2 regions of the Brevibacillus sp. AF8 genome follow, and region 2 is predicted to be linked to the other one. Evidence: a T-box and tRNA genes for the amino acid it is inferred to sense, from the RefSeq annotation. Region 2 holds a T-box; the other holds one or more tRNA genes.
What was found. The T-box of region 2 lies ahead of ileS (isoleucine--tRNA ligase). A T-box ahead of a tRNA ligase gene usually reads a tRNA of that ligase, here a tRNA-Ile.
Positions count from the first base shown of each region.

Region 1: it encodes a tRNA-Ile, which carries the amino acid that the T-box ahead of ileS (isoleucine--tRNA ligase) is inferred to sense. The anticodon was not compared.

Region 1 is NZ_JAGQDN010000008.1:133,312-140,722, forward strand. It holds gene KB186_RS13055 (DJ-1/PfpI family protein) at 1-1,300, opposite strand, end outside; gene KB186_RS13060 (hypothetical protein) at 1,612-1,821, opposite strand; gene KB186_RS13065 (hypothetical protein) at 2,875-3,363, opposite strand; tRNA gene KB186_RS13070 (tRNA-Val) at 4,309-4,384, opposite strand; tRNA gene KB186_RS13075 (tRNA-Ile) at 4,410-4,486, opposite strand; gene KB186_RS13080 (phosphatidylglycerophosphatase A family protein) at 4,851-5,444, opposite strand; gene KB186_RS13085 (alpha/beta hydrolase) at 5,622-6,326, shown strand; gene KB186_RS13090 (hypothetical protein) at 6,329-6,487, opposite strand; gene KB186_RS13095 (YjcG family protein) at 6,633-7,142, shown strand; gene KB186_RS13100 (GNAT family N-acetyltransferase) at 7,219-7,411, shown strand, end outside.
Region 2 is NZ_JAGQDN010000004.1:80,915-88,325, reverse strand. It holds gene KB186_RS08415 (MFS transporter) at 1-518, shown strand, start outside; gene KB186_RS08410 (vWA domain-containing protein) at 676-2,061, shown strand; T-box leader at 2,127-2,386, shown strand; gene ileS (isoleucine--tRNA ligase) at 2,456-5,536, shown strand; partial or broken gene KB186_RS08400 (immunity protein Imm33 domain-containing protein) at 5,605-5,676, opposite strand; gene KB186_RS08395 (TetR/AcrR family transcriptional regulator) at 5,762-6,331, shown strand; gene KB186_RS08390 (efflux RND transporter periplasmic adaptor subunit) at 6,413-7,411, shown strand, end outside.

The DNA.
Region 1 (7,411 bases), on a different contig from region 2:
AGGATAGGATGCCGAGCAAAATTGGTACGCCAAACGCTTCAAAAGAGAAGGTTCTACCTTCTAGCTTCAGATGATCGGTGGCGCGATATTCGAGCCGCTTTGCAGCAAATTTCGCCGTCCCAATATCCTCCTGCTTGGCCAAATCCTCGAATGCAGGATCCATTGCAAACCGATCCATTGCTTCGCGATGTAAGTACAGTAGTTCCGCGCTGTTGCCGCTTTCGTTCCATTGGTTGATGTCTTTGGCGGCGGCTGATTCGGCATCGGCACCGACGACAATCATTTTCGCTAGTTTCGGCACGTTTTTTATCTGATAGCGCGCGACTAAGTTAAGGCCATGCTTCGTTACGATCGGTTCGTTTGCACCGGAAACAGTCAACGTCGAAGTCGTGCCAGAAGCAGCGTACGTATCGAATGCGGCGGACAAATCTAGTTCATCAACGCCGTTATACAGCAGAACGCCCGCTTTTACTTTGTTCCATTGATAAGCGTTGTTAAGTATGAACGTTATATCGCTGAGCCCGGCAGTGAACGGTTCCATTTGCGGTTTTTTCACGTAATCGTAAGATGGATAGTTCATCTCTACCGCTACTTTCTCCGCCGCCTCCTCACCCAACTGCTGTGAGATGACATATAGTGTAGCGTCAATTCCCGATGTCAGACCCGCAGAAGATATGATATTGCCTTGTGGGACGTAGCGCAGATCTTTCACCCACTGGACTTTCGGATATTGTTTAATGAGTCGGTCGATGTCTCCCCAATGCGTCGCGGCAGATTTGCCGTTAAGTAAGCCGGTATCAGCCAGGTTTTCTGCCCCATTGCAAATGGAAAGCAATAAAGTCTTGTCGCTTGCGTGCTTCTGAATCCATTCGCGGACAGGCGTATATTTTTTCTCATCTAGAATCGGCATAAACGGTATGACGATAATGTCCGGGCTTTTGCCGAGCATCGCATCCATTTCGTCAAACGAATAATGCGGAACGACATCGAGTCCGCCGGTTAGTGATTTTATTTCACGATCGGGTGCAACGCCGTATACATTGTAAGCTTCCGTCATCGCAAACATCTCGTATGGGACGAGAAAATCGAACACTTCTGTTGATTCATTCGCCAGTAACACTGCCACTGTCGGTTTGTTTGCGTCATATTTCGGTACCTGCACATTCGTCAATGCAGGTGCGGCTTTATCGTAAACCGACATTACCTCATTCATTGTATTGACGAACCCGAGTGTGCCTGCACCTCCTACTAAGACAACAAAAACGATGAGATAAATACTGATTCGCCATACAGTTTTCACATGCTTACTCTCCCTCAGGCTAAATTTCTTACCCATAAAATGTAACAAACCAATATATACTTATCATCAGTCTGTAGCCCGATTACGGGGCTGGCCTAATGTAGGAACCACCTATGGACCCAGGTCTCTTTCCTTTTCTAAACGTGACTCGATAGGGCTATATGCAAAAAATGTTTTTAAATGATATATGGTAACCAAAATGGAGCTACCTCGTTCAAGCTGGTTTATGAAGAGGTCTGTCGATAGATCATAATGTTGTTCAAATAAAAAAGCCCTCCCCGGACTCTGAATCCGAAGGAGGGCTATCGCTTTTACTTCGTTGCTTTTTCTGTTACTCGGTCCAACATTGTAAACATGAGCCAGGGCAATTCGTTTAGGACTCCTACTGGATCGTCGGTCAATCGCTTTTTCCATTTATCTGGATCATTCAGTAGACCTTTGCAAGCAAGACTGTCAATTGCCTTCAATCCTGATTCACGTTTCCAGTCCTCCAGCTTTAATTCTGGTTGTTCTTTATCCACAGAGTTGTCAGACTTATCAATATCATACTAGTGCAACTCATACTTCTCGCTCAGGCTGACCAACTTTCCTGGATAGTCCGGGTCAGATGCATAACCGCCAGACTTTAGGGCCTTTGCATTCGCCTGTGGGTTTCGCCCTTCCCATTTACCATCTTTTTTACGTACCGATTATCTCTAGTCAATTGGCGTATCCATTGCGGTGATTTACCAACTATTAAAGCCAATTTTGACTTGGAAATTTCCTTTGTTGCAGCTGATCAGTTTTCGCCTTTGGTTTCGCCAAATTTTTCACCTCACTTTCGTTTTAAGCTCGTATTGTAGTGATCCGATTTTCAGGTCATCTGATGATGCAAAAATTTGAAAATGTCATCTCTGGGATCAGGTTAAGCAAAAGCGAAAGTAATTTTTCGAAAATAAATCTAGCGAGATTTCGGGGCTCGCTCGACCCGCATAGGGCCTACCCTGTCAGAAGGACCCACAGCCGCAACCTCCCAAGTAATTGCGCCTCACTTATTTGGGCATCCACACGGTTATACACACGTGAATACTAACAACTGCTAATACGCACGTGAACCTTAACTTTTCTTAACAAGGTGACTGTGTAATGGAATCCCTCGCTGCTGCCCTCAAAATTGAGGGGAGTGTCAAATTTGACGCTCCTTTATTCAACGTTGAACGGAGTATGCCAGCAAAAAAAGTTTTGGGAGATTCACACTATTGGAAAAGGCTGTCGGAGTCGGTCTACAGAAATGCGTTCCGGATAGTTATCATGTGGGGGGATACCTCAGAACAAGGGGAGAAGACAGATCGTTAAGATTTGTCTTTTTTCTTTGTAAACAAAAAGAAAACAGACACATGAGGCCTGCTGATTGCTAGGAATTGTTATGAGCTTTATTGTGTTTATCGTATCTATCCTTGTGGGTTATCGCTATACATAATAATAGGAGGTTTTTTAGGGAGCGACATGCTATTTGCACCAGTGGAAACAACAACTAGAAAGCAAGCTATTACCAGTGAAATTCTTGAAAGGACAGCTAAAAACTTCCTCATATGTTACCCCTCATTTCTTTTACCGAATTTAACCATATTATATACTTCATTCAATTTTTTCAGAAGTTCCAAATCCATATCTTTTTTTAATTCACAATGATGCATGTTGATCTCAACAGCCCAAGACATTATTTCTTCGATTCGATTGATTTTTCCGTAATACACAATACTTTGTAGATAAGCATCCATGCCCTCATTGAAATGACCGCGACTAACAAGGAAGGCTCCTTTGTTTTTGTAATAATTCCCTATTCCTGAAAAGTTGTAAGCATTATTAAAATCAAAAGAGAAGTTATGTTCCTCTGTGTTGATAACTTGTTCGATGGAGTTTACGTCATTAACGTAAAGCAATGCTTCTATTAGGTCGTTGACTCTATGGATTAGATTGTTCTTTGTCGCTTCCCCTACACACTCCCTGAGCAATGGTATTGCTTCCTGATAATGACCAGTCTTTGACAAGATAATTGCACGTAGATACTTGGAGCGTTCCATGATAAAACGATAGCCTAACTTTTCGTACAAGTTATCGAAATTAATAGCAAATACTCAATGGCAAGCAGATACATCTTGGTGGATATCCCAAAAAGATTGATATGATGAGTTTTTTTCATATGATTGGACTCACGATAAAATGCAAGACAGCTTAAGAACGTTATATACTACTATGAATTTCGAAGACAGCCTATCAAACAAGGAGTAGGCTGTTTTGTTTCCTCCACTGCATTACGATTTCCCGACACACGTAGGAACGCAAGCCTTTGGATCGGCAGAGCATCTATAAACATCGCAGGTGATCCTGCAATCACCAAACCCGTCCTTCGGCGTAATTGTGTGTCGTTTTGCGATTTCAATCTGATTGCCACAGACGTAGGCCAAATTTACAACTGCCTGGCCAAAGGCAGACACTTCAACTGCGCATAAAGCTGACAAGACGGAAACCTGATAGAACCTGAATTCACTTGTACACATGGCACACCTAACTAAGAATGCAAATCTCTTTCAAAGAAAAGACCACCCGTAGGCGGTCTAATCTATGCTTCAAACTTTTTCATAAATCAGAAGTAATTACTAACCATTCATCGCCTTACTGAAAAAGCAGGACTGAAAAGAATTCGATTTCACGATCTACGTCATACTCATGTCGTTATGCTTTGAAAATGCGAGAGAACAATAAACGCATAGCGGAGCGTATGGGATGGTCAAGTGTGAAGATGCTGGATCGCTACTCGCACATTACACCACACATGCAAAAGGAAACAGCGGATGCTTTCGGGGAAATGTTCTTTTCGGCACCAAATGGCACCAAAAAATCTTTAGTCGAATAAAGGGCACCACTTCGGCACCAATTTGCTCTTGATCGTAAAAAAGGGAACTAGTGGGGTCGTTATAAACATAAGAAAAACCCTTGATTTCTCAAGGGTTCTAGCGTTTATATTATGGTGATCCGGACTGGGTTCGAACCAGCGACCCCCACCCTGTCAAGATGGTGCTCTCCCAACTGAGCTACCGGATCATGGGATATATGTGTGATCGTTTAATGGTGGGCCCTGTAGGACTCGAACCTACGACCAATCGGTTATGAGCCGACCGCTCTGACCAACTGAGCTAAGGGCCCGAATCGTATCGGACGTCGATCACATTTATTACTATACAGCATCGTAAAATGGATTTCAAGAGGAAATGAATAATTTCTTGTAAAAATTTTCACTCGTACCAAAAGAACACTAAGAAACCCAGTGAAATCAGGCTTGTTTTTACCTGTAAAAAGCCATTCCCCACCGCTGCTGCCCACATCCCCTACCAAAACATGGGATTCCTTGCATGATGGCATCGCATCATACATGACTGCATCAAGGCACTTAAGCTCCACCGGTGAAGAATTGGCTCCTGACAGACTTAAGGCAATCCAAGAAAGGTTACAAAAAGAAACAAGATAATTAGGTAACGATTGAAACATACTCCATCATCCCAAACCTAACCTACCCCGCCTGCTCCGTACCTTTCCCTTTCTCCTCGACACGCAACTCGGCTTCCTGTTGCTTCAACGCCTCGCTTCGTACCAAGTCCGCCTCCTGCTCATCTCTCATCCGATGCGCCATGCGGCTAGATGCATTGGCTGCCACACTCGCCACGAGGTCGTCCAAAAATGTGTGAACGCGTCCCTCTGCCGACTTGGTATCCAGTCTTTTAATCACCCCGACCTTGTGCTTATCCAAATGTCCAAAGGTGGTAACTGCGATACTTCCATATCCAAATACGGAGCCTAGCGCCAATGTTTCGTCGCATCCGAACAGTCCTTCATCTGACGCGATAATGGATTGAAGCGGCTCAGACAAGAGGCCCTTCTCTGCTAACGTATCCAACTCAACGCCAACCAGGATGGCGTGCTGCATTTCCCTTTTTTCCAAGACCGCGTTCACGCTCTCGATGCACTGCGCCATCGTGAGATCTGGATGGTAAGGCGATTGCATGAGATAGACGATTTCTGCGATATCATCCACCGTCACTCCGCGTTCTGCCAAACGTGCGAGAGCAGCGTTTCTGACTTCGATGCTGTGTACTTGCTTCTTCATATAAGAGACAACCCCTTCCACAAATCGAGTGAAGTCGTTTCCTACCATAGTATCACACGCTGACCAAATTGCGACAATCTTTCGCCCAAAGCCTGACTCTGCACCCAAACTCTTGGGCACGCCCGCTCGCTCCTGTATAATAATGAACAGGAATATCCCAATAAGGAGGACACCGCAGTGGCCCTTGAGGAAATCATCTTGGAAAGCCGGCATTTGGGGACGCCGGAAAAGCTGATTGTCTACACACCCCAACGCTACTCGCCACTCTACTCGTATCCAGTCCTCTTCGTACAAGATGGAGAAGATTACTTGGCAATGGGCAGAATGGCTTCTTTGCTGGATCAATTGAATGGGGACAAAGAATTGCCTGATATCATCGCTGTCTTTCTCCCTGTCGAGAAAAGCAAACGGAACGACCGTTATCATCCGGATGGCAAGGAGCACATGGCCTACCGTCGCTTCCTCGCCGAAGAAGTCGTGAGCTATGTCGATACGCATTACTCCACACATCCTTTGGGCAACGCACGAACACTTCTTGGCGAATCTTTGGGCGGAGTTGTCTCTCTGTTCACGGCGCTCAACTATCCACATACGTTTGGACAAGTTGCCTGCCAGTCGATTGCCATGGACGCAAAGCTAAATCGCTTGGTAGCTGACACTGACTTTTCCGTACCGCAGACCATTTATTTGGAGATCGGGACGGAGGAAACGGCAGTAAGCACAGGGCGCGGCACATTGAATCTTCTTGCGGCCAATGAAGAGCTGCGCGAGATTTTGGGCACGAAAAAAGCCACCCTCGTTTATGAAACGTTTGAGGGTGACCATACGTGGGGCCACTGGCAGCGCAATCTACCGCGTATGCTAAAGACGCTTTACGGGTAAACTTACCGTGGCTGTTCTTCTTGCGGACCTTCATCCTTAATCGTCGATACGAGAGCATCTTCGAACTCTCCTTTTCGTATCGCAGTCAAGATCGTGAAGGTCAGCACAGACAATAGAAGCAGGACGAGAAAAATGAATGTGATCATCATAGCCGTATGCATGCAGTGCGGCACCTCCTTGCACTACACAGTCTTTCCTTTGTCGCAAGGAATATACGGACCCACGCTTAACATTACACAAATGAAGAATTTTCTGTTAAAATAAGATCTTGTAGAGCATGATAGATAGTAAGGAGGAGTGGTTCTGATGATGTACAGTATCGTAATATTCCCATCTAGCAAGGTGCAAGAAGTAGCCAACTCTTACCGGAAACGTTATGACCCGGGCTATGCTTTGGTTCCTCCATATATTCGTTTGAAGGAAGCCTTTGAGCTGGACGAAGCCAAGCTTCCTGAGCTTGTGAGCCATCTGGAGCAGGTTGCCTCCTCTACCGACAGCTTTTCGGCTCATTTCCATCGGGTATCTTCTTTCCACCCTACCACCAACGTGATCTATTTGGCTGTGCAAAACAAGGAACCATTTAACGAGTTGCATCAAAAGATTGCCAATCAGTGTGTGAATGAAAAAGAAACCTACGCATACGTACCGCATCTGACCATCGGGCGCGACCTGTCCGACGATGAGCTGCGGGATGTAACCGGCCAACTGAGTATGGCAAAAATTGACCTGAACAGCGAAATTGATCGCTTCCACTTGATTTATCAGCTCGAGGATGGCATCTGGAGCGTTTACCAGACTTTCCTTCTCAAAAAATAAACACCCTATCCTTAACCACCAACCCTCCCTGCGAATATCGTAGGGAGGGATATTTTCTAACAAAGGACGAATATCGATGAACCTGCAAACCTACCAGATCCAAAGAGTCACCACTGAACAAGAATTGGCGGATGCCCTGTCTGTACGCCGTGTCGTTTTCATCGAGGAACAGGAAGTACCGGAAGAGTTGGAAATCGATGAGCATGACACACTGGATGGCGAGACGATTCATTTTGTGACCTACCGCGATGGAAAGCCAGTGGGCGCAA
Region 2 (7,411 bases):
CGTTTGGCTTGGCGAACTTCGAAGTCATCTTCCCGCTGTTCGTCGATGCAAAGTTCGCTTATACTCCGCGTGATATTTCCATCATTATCACAGTGGGTGCTCTTGCCGGTACGATTGTGCAGGCAGCGCTGATCGGCAAGCTCATTACTCGTTTTGGCGAGAAAAAACTCATTAACGTGACGTTCTTCTTGTCTGCTGTATCGATGGTGATGATGCTATTGTCCGGTAACTTCTGGTATATGCTGATTATGACGGTTATCTTCTTTACCCTGACGTCGATTATGCGTCCTGCAATCAACACGCTGATCTCCAAGCGAGCGGGGGATGAACAGGGCTTCGTTGCAGGGATGAACAATGCCTACATGAGTCTGGGGAATATTTTTGGCCCAGCAGTGGCGGGTACGTTGTACGGGGTTCATTTGAACGCACCGTATTTGTTCGGCGCGATTATCCTGGTTCTCAGCTTGTTCTTGTCGCAGGTGGAAAGCCGTCGCAGTGTGAAAAGGGCAGTGGCCTAATAATTTTTGAAAGAGGAAAAGAGTAGCGCAAAGTGTGGAAACGCTTTGTGTTGCTCTTTTTTGCATTATAGGAAAAACGACCTGCATCTTTTATAATTTGTTCGAATTGGAATGATTTAGCATAATGTAGGGTGGAGTAAGAGGAGGGGGAAGCTTTTTGAAGAAATGGGCATCGTTTATTGTGTTTCTTACGCTAGTGATGACGGGCTGTACAGACTCTGATCCTGGGCAAAAAGACACTGCTGCGACACAACAAACCGCGAACTTGCAGGAGCAGACCAAAACGCCTGATCAGACAACTTCAGATATATCCACACAAACGCAGGCCAGAGAGCCACTGCCGCCTGTCAAGCGCGAGTTGACGGCATTTGAGCTCGCATTGGCAAACCAGGTGGTTGGAACCTATGCTGGCGAGAATTACGATGAAGAGAAGGTCAAAAAAGAATTGGATAAGCTCCCAGCTACACTCACATCGGAGCAATATCTCGAGGAGCTGCTGAAATTACTCGGAGAGGATTATCGCCCGTTCGTTCTCACGTTTGCCAATTTTGATTCCAGCGTAGACGTTCACTTGCAGCGGCCGACAGAGGAGATTACCTTGCCGGATACGCAAAAAACGCATTTTGCCTTGTTGATTGATGCGAGTGGCAGCATGAAAGGAAAAGTCGGCAAAAAAACGAAGATGGAGGCAGCCCGAGAGGCGATTGACCAATTCGCGTCTGTCCTTCCGAAAAACGCGACGATTTCTTTACGGGTATATGGTCATAAAGGAAGCGGCAGTGAGCAAGACAAAGCATTATCATGCGCCAGCACAGAGACATTTTATTCGGAGACAGGCTATCAGAAGGAATCGTTTCAACAAGCATTGGGCAAAGTACAACCAGCAGGCTGGACACCAATTGCAAAAGCGCTGCAAGCCTTGCAAGAAGATATTCCACCCGGGACAAACGAAACATTCGTGTACGTGGTGAGCGACGGGATCGAAACGTGCGGAGGAAATCCCGTAGAAGCAGCCAAAGCACTGAATCAGTCGAGCATAAAGACCGTGGTGAACATTATCGGTTTTGACGTTGATAACGAAGGGCAGCGTATGCTCAAGCAAGTGGCGGATGCGGGAGCGGGGACATACATAACCGTGCAGGATGAAGAAGCTTTGAAAAAGCACCTTCGGGGCGAATACGACAAGCTCAAGCAGGCTTGGTATGCTTGGAAGGAAAATGCAAAAGAAGACGCACTCAGTCAAAAAGAAGCGAAGAAAAAACTCGCGGAAGACACCAAGGAAAAAGTAAAAGCGCTGGTGGAGGAAGAAAAACAAAGATTGCTGGACGCCAGGGAATATTTGAAAAAGAGATTTAACGGAAAAGGCGGAATTATGGATACCGATAGCGCCATTATCGACCGGAAGCAGGAAATATGGCGATACGCTGTGGATACAGGAAATGGGTTATGGAGAGATTCTGTTGACAAGGGCAATCAGGAGTGGCGTGAAGTCATTGAGGAAGGACAACAAGGGGTTCGGGACGCAAACGATAAAAAACCTTGAGGGAAACTCGCTTCCTTGACATTTTCTTGAAAGCAGTGTAAAAAGAGTATACGAATAGAACACCAACAAATTCATTGACGAGAAAGAGTAAGCTAATCCCCTTGTTCCCCAGAGAGTTGGCCCTAGTGCTGAAAGCCAACGTTCAAGACTTAGCCGAAAATCCTCTCCGAGAAGGAAAGCTGAAGCATTTTGGAGTAAGCTGACCCGGAATCCCACCGTTACAAGGGACGCGTATGATGGTACGTAGTAGAGGTGCCGAAATGACATGCTTGCATGAAGATTTCGGAACAAGGGTGGTATCGCGAGATCAAATCTCGTCCCTTAGGGGGCGGGATTTTTTTGCGTTCTATGAACCTACACTTCTACGAAAACGACAGAAGAAGGAGTGTACATGATGAGGAAAGTAGACGTAAAAGAAAAAGCAAGGACACGAGAGTTACGCGTTTTGGATCAGTGGAGGAAAGACGATACATTCCGCAAGTCGATGGACAATCGGCTGGGAAAGCCAAACTTCGTCTTTTATGAAGGTCCTCCGACTGCCAACGGACAGCCGCATATCGGTCACGTACTCGGACGGGTCATCAAGGATTTTATCGGACGCTACAAAACGATGTCTGGCTACCGTGTCGTCCGCAAAGCAGGCTGGGATACACATGGTCTCCCGGTGGAGCTTGGGGTGGAAAAGCGACTTGGTATTTCCGGCAAGCAGGAAATCGAAAACTACGGGGTGGCCAAATTCGTCGAGGAGTGCAAAAACAGTGTCTTTGAATACGAAAAACAATGGCGCGAGCTGACGGAAGGAATCGCATACTGGACAGATATGGAGCATCCATATGTCACCTTGACCAACGATTACATCGAAAGCGTCTGGCATATCCTTTCTGACATTCATAAAAAAGAACTGCTGTACAAAGGGCATCGTGTCAGTCCATATTGCCCGGATTGCCAGACGACACTCAGCTCCCATGAAGTGGCGCAAGGCTATGAAGACGTGAAGGATTTGAGTGCGACGGTCAAATTCAAAAGCAAGACAAGCGACGACATCTTCCTCGCGTGGACGACGACACCATGGACACTTCCAGCCAACGTGGCATTGACTGTTAACAAAGAGCTCGATTACGTGCGGGTGAAGCACCAGGATGAAGTGTACGTCGTAGCAAAAAATCTCGCGGAGAAAGTGTTCAAGGAAGACTACGAGGTTTTGTCCACGCACAAAGGCGCAGAATGGGTCGGAACCCCGTATGAGCCGCCTTTTGGCTATATCCAGGTAAACCATGGGCATATCGTCGTCGATGCGGACTATGTCAGTGATACGAGCGGAACGGGTATCGTGCATACTGCTCCAGCGCACGGGGAGGATGACTATCGCACGACCCGTCAGCATGGGCTTGATTTCGTGAACGTCGTGAATTTGGCTGGCCGCTATACTGATCAAATCGCGGATTTCGCAGGTCGCTTCGTTAAGGACTGCGACGTCGATATCGTCAAAGACTTGTCACATCGCAGCTTGCTGTTTTCCAAGGAGCGCTACGAGCATAGCTATCCGTTTTGCTGGCGGTGTAAATCACCACTGCTCTACTACGCTATGGAGAGCTGGTTCATCAAAACGACAGCGATCAAGGATCAGCTAATCGAAAACAACAGCAAGATCGACTGGTATCCGGGCCACCTGCGCGAAGGGCGCTTCGGGAAATTCCTCGAAGAGCTCGTAGACTGGAATATTAGCCGCAATCGGTATTGGGGGACGCCGCTCAATCTATGGCTTTGTCAGGATTGTGGCAGCGAATACGCGCCAGGCAGTGTAAAAGAGTTGCGTGAGAAATCTGTGGCACCAATCGACGAAAAGCTGGAGCTGCACAAGCCGTTTGTGGATGAGGTGAAGCTGCGCTGCTCTTGCGGCGGTACGATGGAGCGGACGCCTGAGGTCATTGATGTGTGGTTCGACAGCGGTTCGATGCCGTTTGCTCAGTACCATCATCCATTCGGAGACGAAAAGGTATTCGAGGAGCAGTACCCTGCCGACATCATTTCGGAAGGAATCGATCAGACGCGGGGCTGGTTCTTCAGCTTGTTGGCAGTCTCTACCCTGTATAACGGAAAAGCCCCTTACAAGGCGGTCATCTCTACCGGTCACGTTTTGGATGAACACGGCCAGAAGATGTCTAAAAGCAAAGGAAACGGGATCGATCCGTGGGAGGTAATCGAAGAGTTCGGTGCAGATGCATTCCGCTGGGCGCTTTTGTCTGACAGTGCGCCGTGGAGCAGCAAGCGGTTCTCCAAGCGGATCGTCGCCGAGGCGAAGTACAAAGTGATCGATAAGATCCATAACACGCATGATTTTTATTCGTTATACGCCTTGATCGATGCATTCAAGCCAGAAGAGCATCCAACGCAACCATCTGTGAACAAGCTGGATCGTTGGATATTTTCCCGCTTGAATACCACCTTGCAGCACGTGGTAAAAGGTCTGGAAACCTACGATTTCATGAATCCGGCAGGGCATATCGAAACGTTCATCGACGAGTTGAGCAACTGGTACATCCGCCGTTCGCGGGATCGCTTCTGGAGCAGCGGGATGACGCCTGACAAAGTATCTGCTTACCAGACCCTGCGGGAAGTGTTGCTAACGCTGGCGAAGATGATCGCACCATACGCGCCGCTGATCGCAGAAGATATGTATGGCAATCTGGGAGGAGAGGGCAGTGTTCATTTGACTGACTATCCGAAAGTGAACACAGAAGCAATCGACGAAGCCCTTGAGCGGGACATGGAAATGGCTCGACACATCGTGGAGCTGGCGCGAAATGTTCGCAACGAAACTGGACTCAAGACCAGACAGCCTCTGTCCGAGCTGATCGTATCGATGGAGCAGCCATTTAACCTCGAGCGATTTGCCGGCATTATCGAAGACGAGATCAATGTCAAAAACATTCGGGTAGAGCAAAGCGACAGCAGCTTCGTAACGTATCATTTCAAGCTCAACCTGAGTGTAGCCGGAAAAAAATACGGCAAGCTCGTCGGGCCAATCCAAGGGTATCTAAAAGAATTGAACGCAGCCGATGCACAGAAGGCAGTGGACAATGGCTACTTGGATGTGGAGGTCGCAGGTGAGAGTGTGCGGCTTACGCTAGATGAGCTGCTTGTGGAAAAGCAAGGGAAGCAAGGCTTTGCTTCCGCATCCGGCTATCAGCTCCATGTGGCACTGAATACGACGCTGACAGAAGAGCTTGAGCAAGAAGGCTTGGTTCGTGAAGTCATTCGTGTCGTTCAGGATGCACGCAAAAAGCTGGATCTGCCCATCGATAAACGTGTCCAGCTCACCTTGGATGTGGACGATGAGCTACGAGCAGCCTTGGAGCGTTTTGATCATGTTTTGCGTGAAAGTGTACTCGTTTCGGGTGTGACTTTTGCGAAAATAGCAGATAGGGAGAAAGTTTCGTTCGGTGACAAAACATTTGGCTTGCACATTGGATAACGAAGCAGTTGGATAAAGAAACAGCTAGGGAACATGGTTACTACACCGGTTCTCTAGCTGTTTTGTAATAATTCTGGGTCAAACCAAACATCCTCATAATCGCCCGCAACCAAAAATCTCCAGCCAACAGGTAATCCAAGCAAGTGCTATTTGACACCCCAGCAATATGTATACTATAATTTCCTCCAGAATGAAAATTCATTCCGCACGAGAGGAGTCATGAACTTGTCTGAAACCAAGCGCGAATTAATCTTGGATGCAGCGCTCGATTTGTTTGTAGATCGCGGTTTTGATGGGACGACCGTTCCGATGATCTCCGATAAAGCAGGGGTCGGTGCAGGTACCATCTATCGTTATTTCGAAAACAAAGAAGCGCTCGTCAATACGCTGTTTCAAGAATGTGTGGGGGAGCTGCTTGAGACAATCAATGATGGTTATCCTCGCACTTCTGATGACTTACGCGAGCAATTTCGGCATATTGCGAATCAGGTGATTCGCTACGCCAAAAAGAATTTGAACGCCTTGCTGTTTCTGGATTCCCATACAAACGGTCACTACCTAGACGAAGCCAGCCGCGAAGCATACATGAAGCTGCGAACATTTTTATGCGAATTCATTGAACGGGGACAAAAAAATAAGGTTATCCGTCCATTGCCAGCGGATGCATTGATTGCGATTATGGACGGGGCATTCATCGCATTGAACAAGTGCATCAAGGCTGGCGAAATCGAAGAAACCCCGGAATTGCTTGCCGGTGTAGAGGAAGCTTGCTGGGATGCGATCAGAATTCATTAATTCTGATCCTTCTTTTGAACAAAACGGAATGAATGTTCATTCCGGAATACTTTTCTATAAAGCAATAGGAGTGAGGCCTACATGAATAAGACGGGAAGAAAAGTGGTGGGGATGTTGCTGATCATCTCCCTTGCAGTGATTGGGACGGCTTGCAATCAGATGAAGCCGTCAACGGAAAGCGAAGTCCAAGCCGAGGCCAAAATTGTGGAAGCGGAGCCGGTCGAGCTGAAAAGCTTCCAATCGACTAGTGAACTGTCAGGGACACTTGCCCCTATCGAAGAGACGACTGTTTCTTTTGAAGTAGCCGGGGAAATCAAGTCGTTGCCGTACAAAGAAGGAGATGTTGTCAAAAAGGGAGAAGTGCTTGCCCGCCTCAATGCTACAGACTACTCTCTCCAGCTGGCATTGGCAAACGCTGAGATGCATGGTGCGAGCGCCGAGCTTTCCAAAGTAAAAAACGGAGCGCGGGAACAAGAAGTTCAGCAAGCGAAAGTAGCGGTCGAAGCGAAGAAAATCTCTCGGGATCAAGCACAAAAAGACTATCAGCGCATGGAACAGCTCTATAAAAATGGGGCGATCTCCGAAACCGAATTTGAAAGTGCCAAGAATGCCTTTGAACTAGCAGATAAAGATTATGCAGAAGCGCAAGAGACGTATTCGCTAGTGATAGAAGGCGCTCGGACTGAGGATATCAGCGCGACAAATGCCAGCTACCAAGGGGCGATGGTCACTCGCGATCAGGCTGCAGCTACTTTGGCAAAAACGGAAGTGAAAGCACCTATTCAAGGAACAGTGCTAGCGAAAATGGCTGATGTTGGGCAACTCGCAAGTTCAGGGGCTCCTGTCTATCGAATCGGCAACATCCAACAGTTGAAAACAGTCTTGCCTGTACCGGACAAGGACATCTCAGCGTGGAAGGTGGGAGATGAGGTCGAGATTCGTTTGTATGAAGACAAACGAATCGGAAAGGTTACGACGATTTATCCTGCGACGAACGAGCAGACGGGCACGATTAGCGTGGAAGTCGTCATTGATAACACCAAAAAAGATTGGTTTGCAGGGCAAGTCATCAGCGCAAAG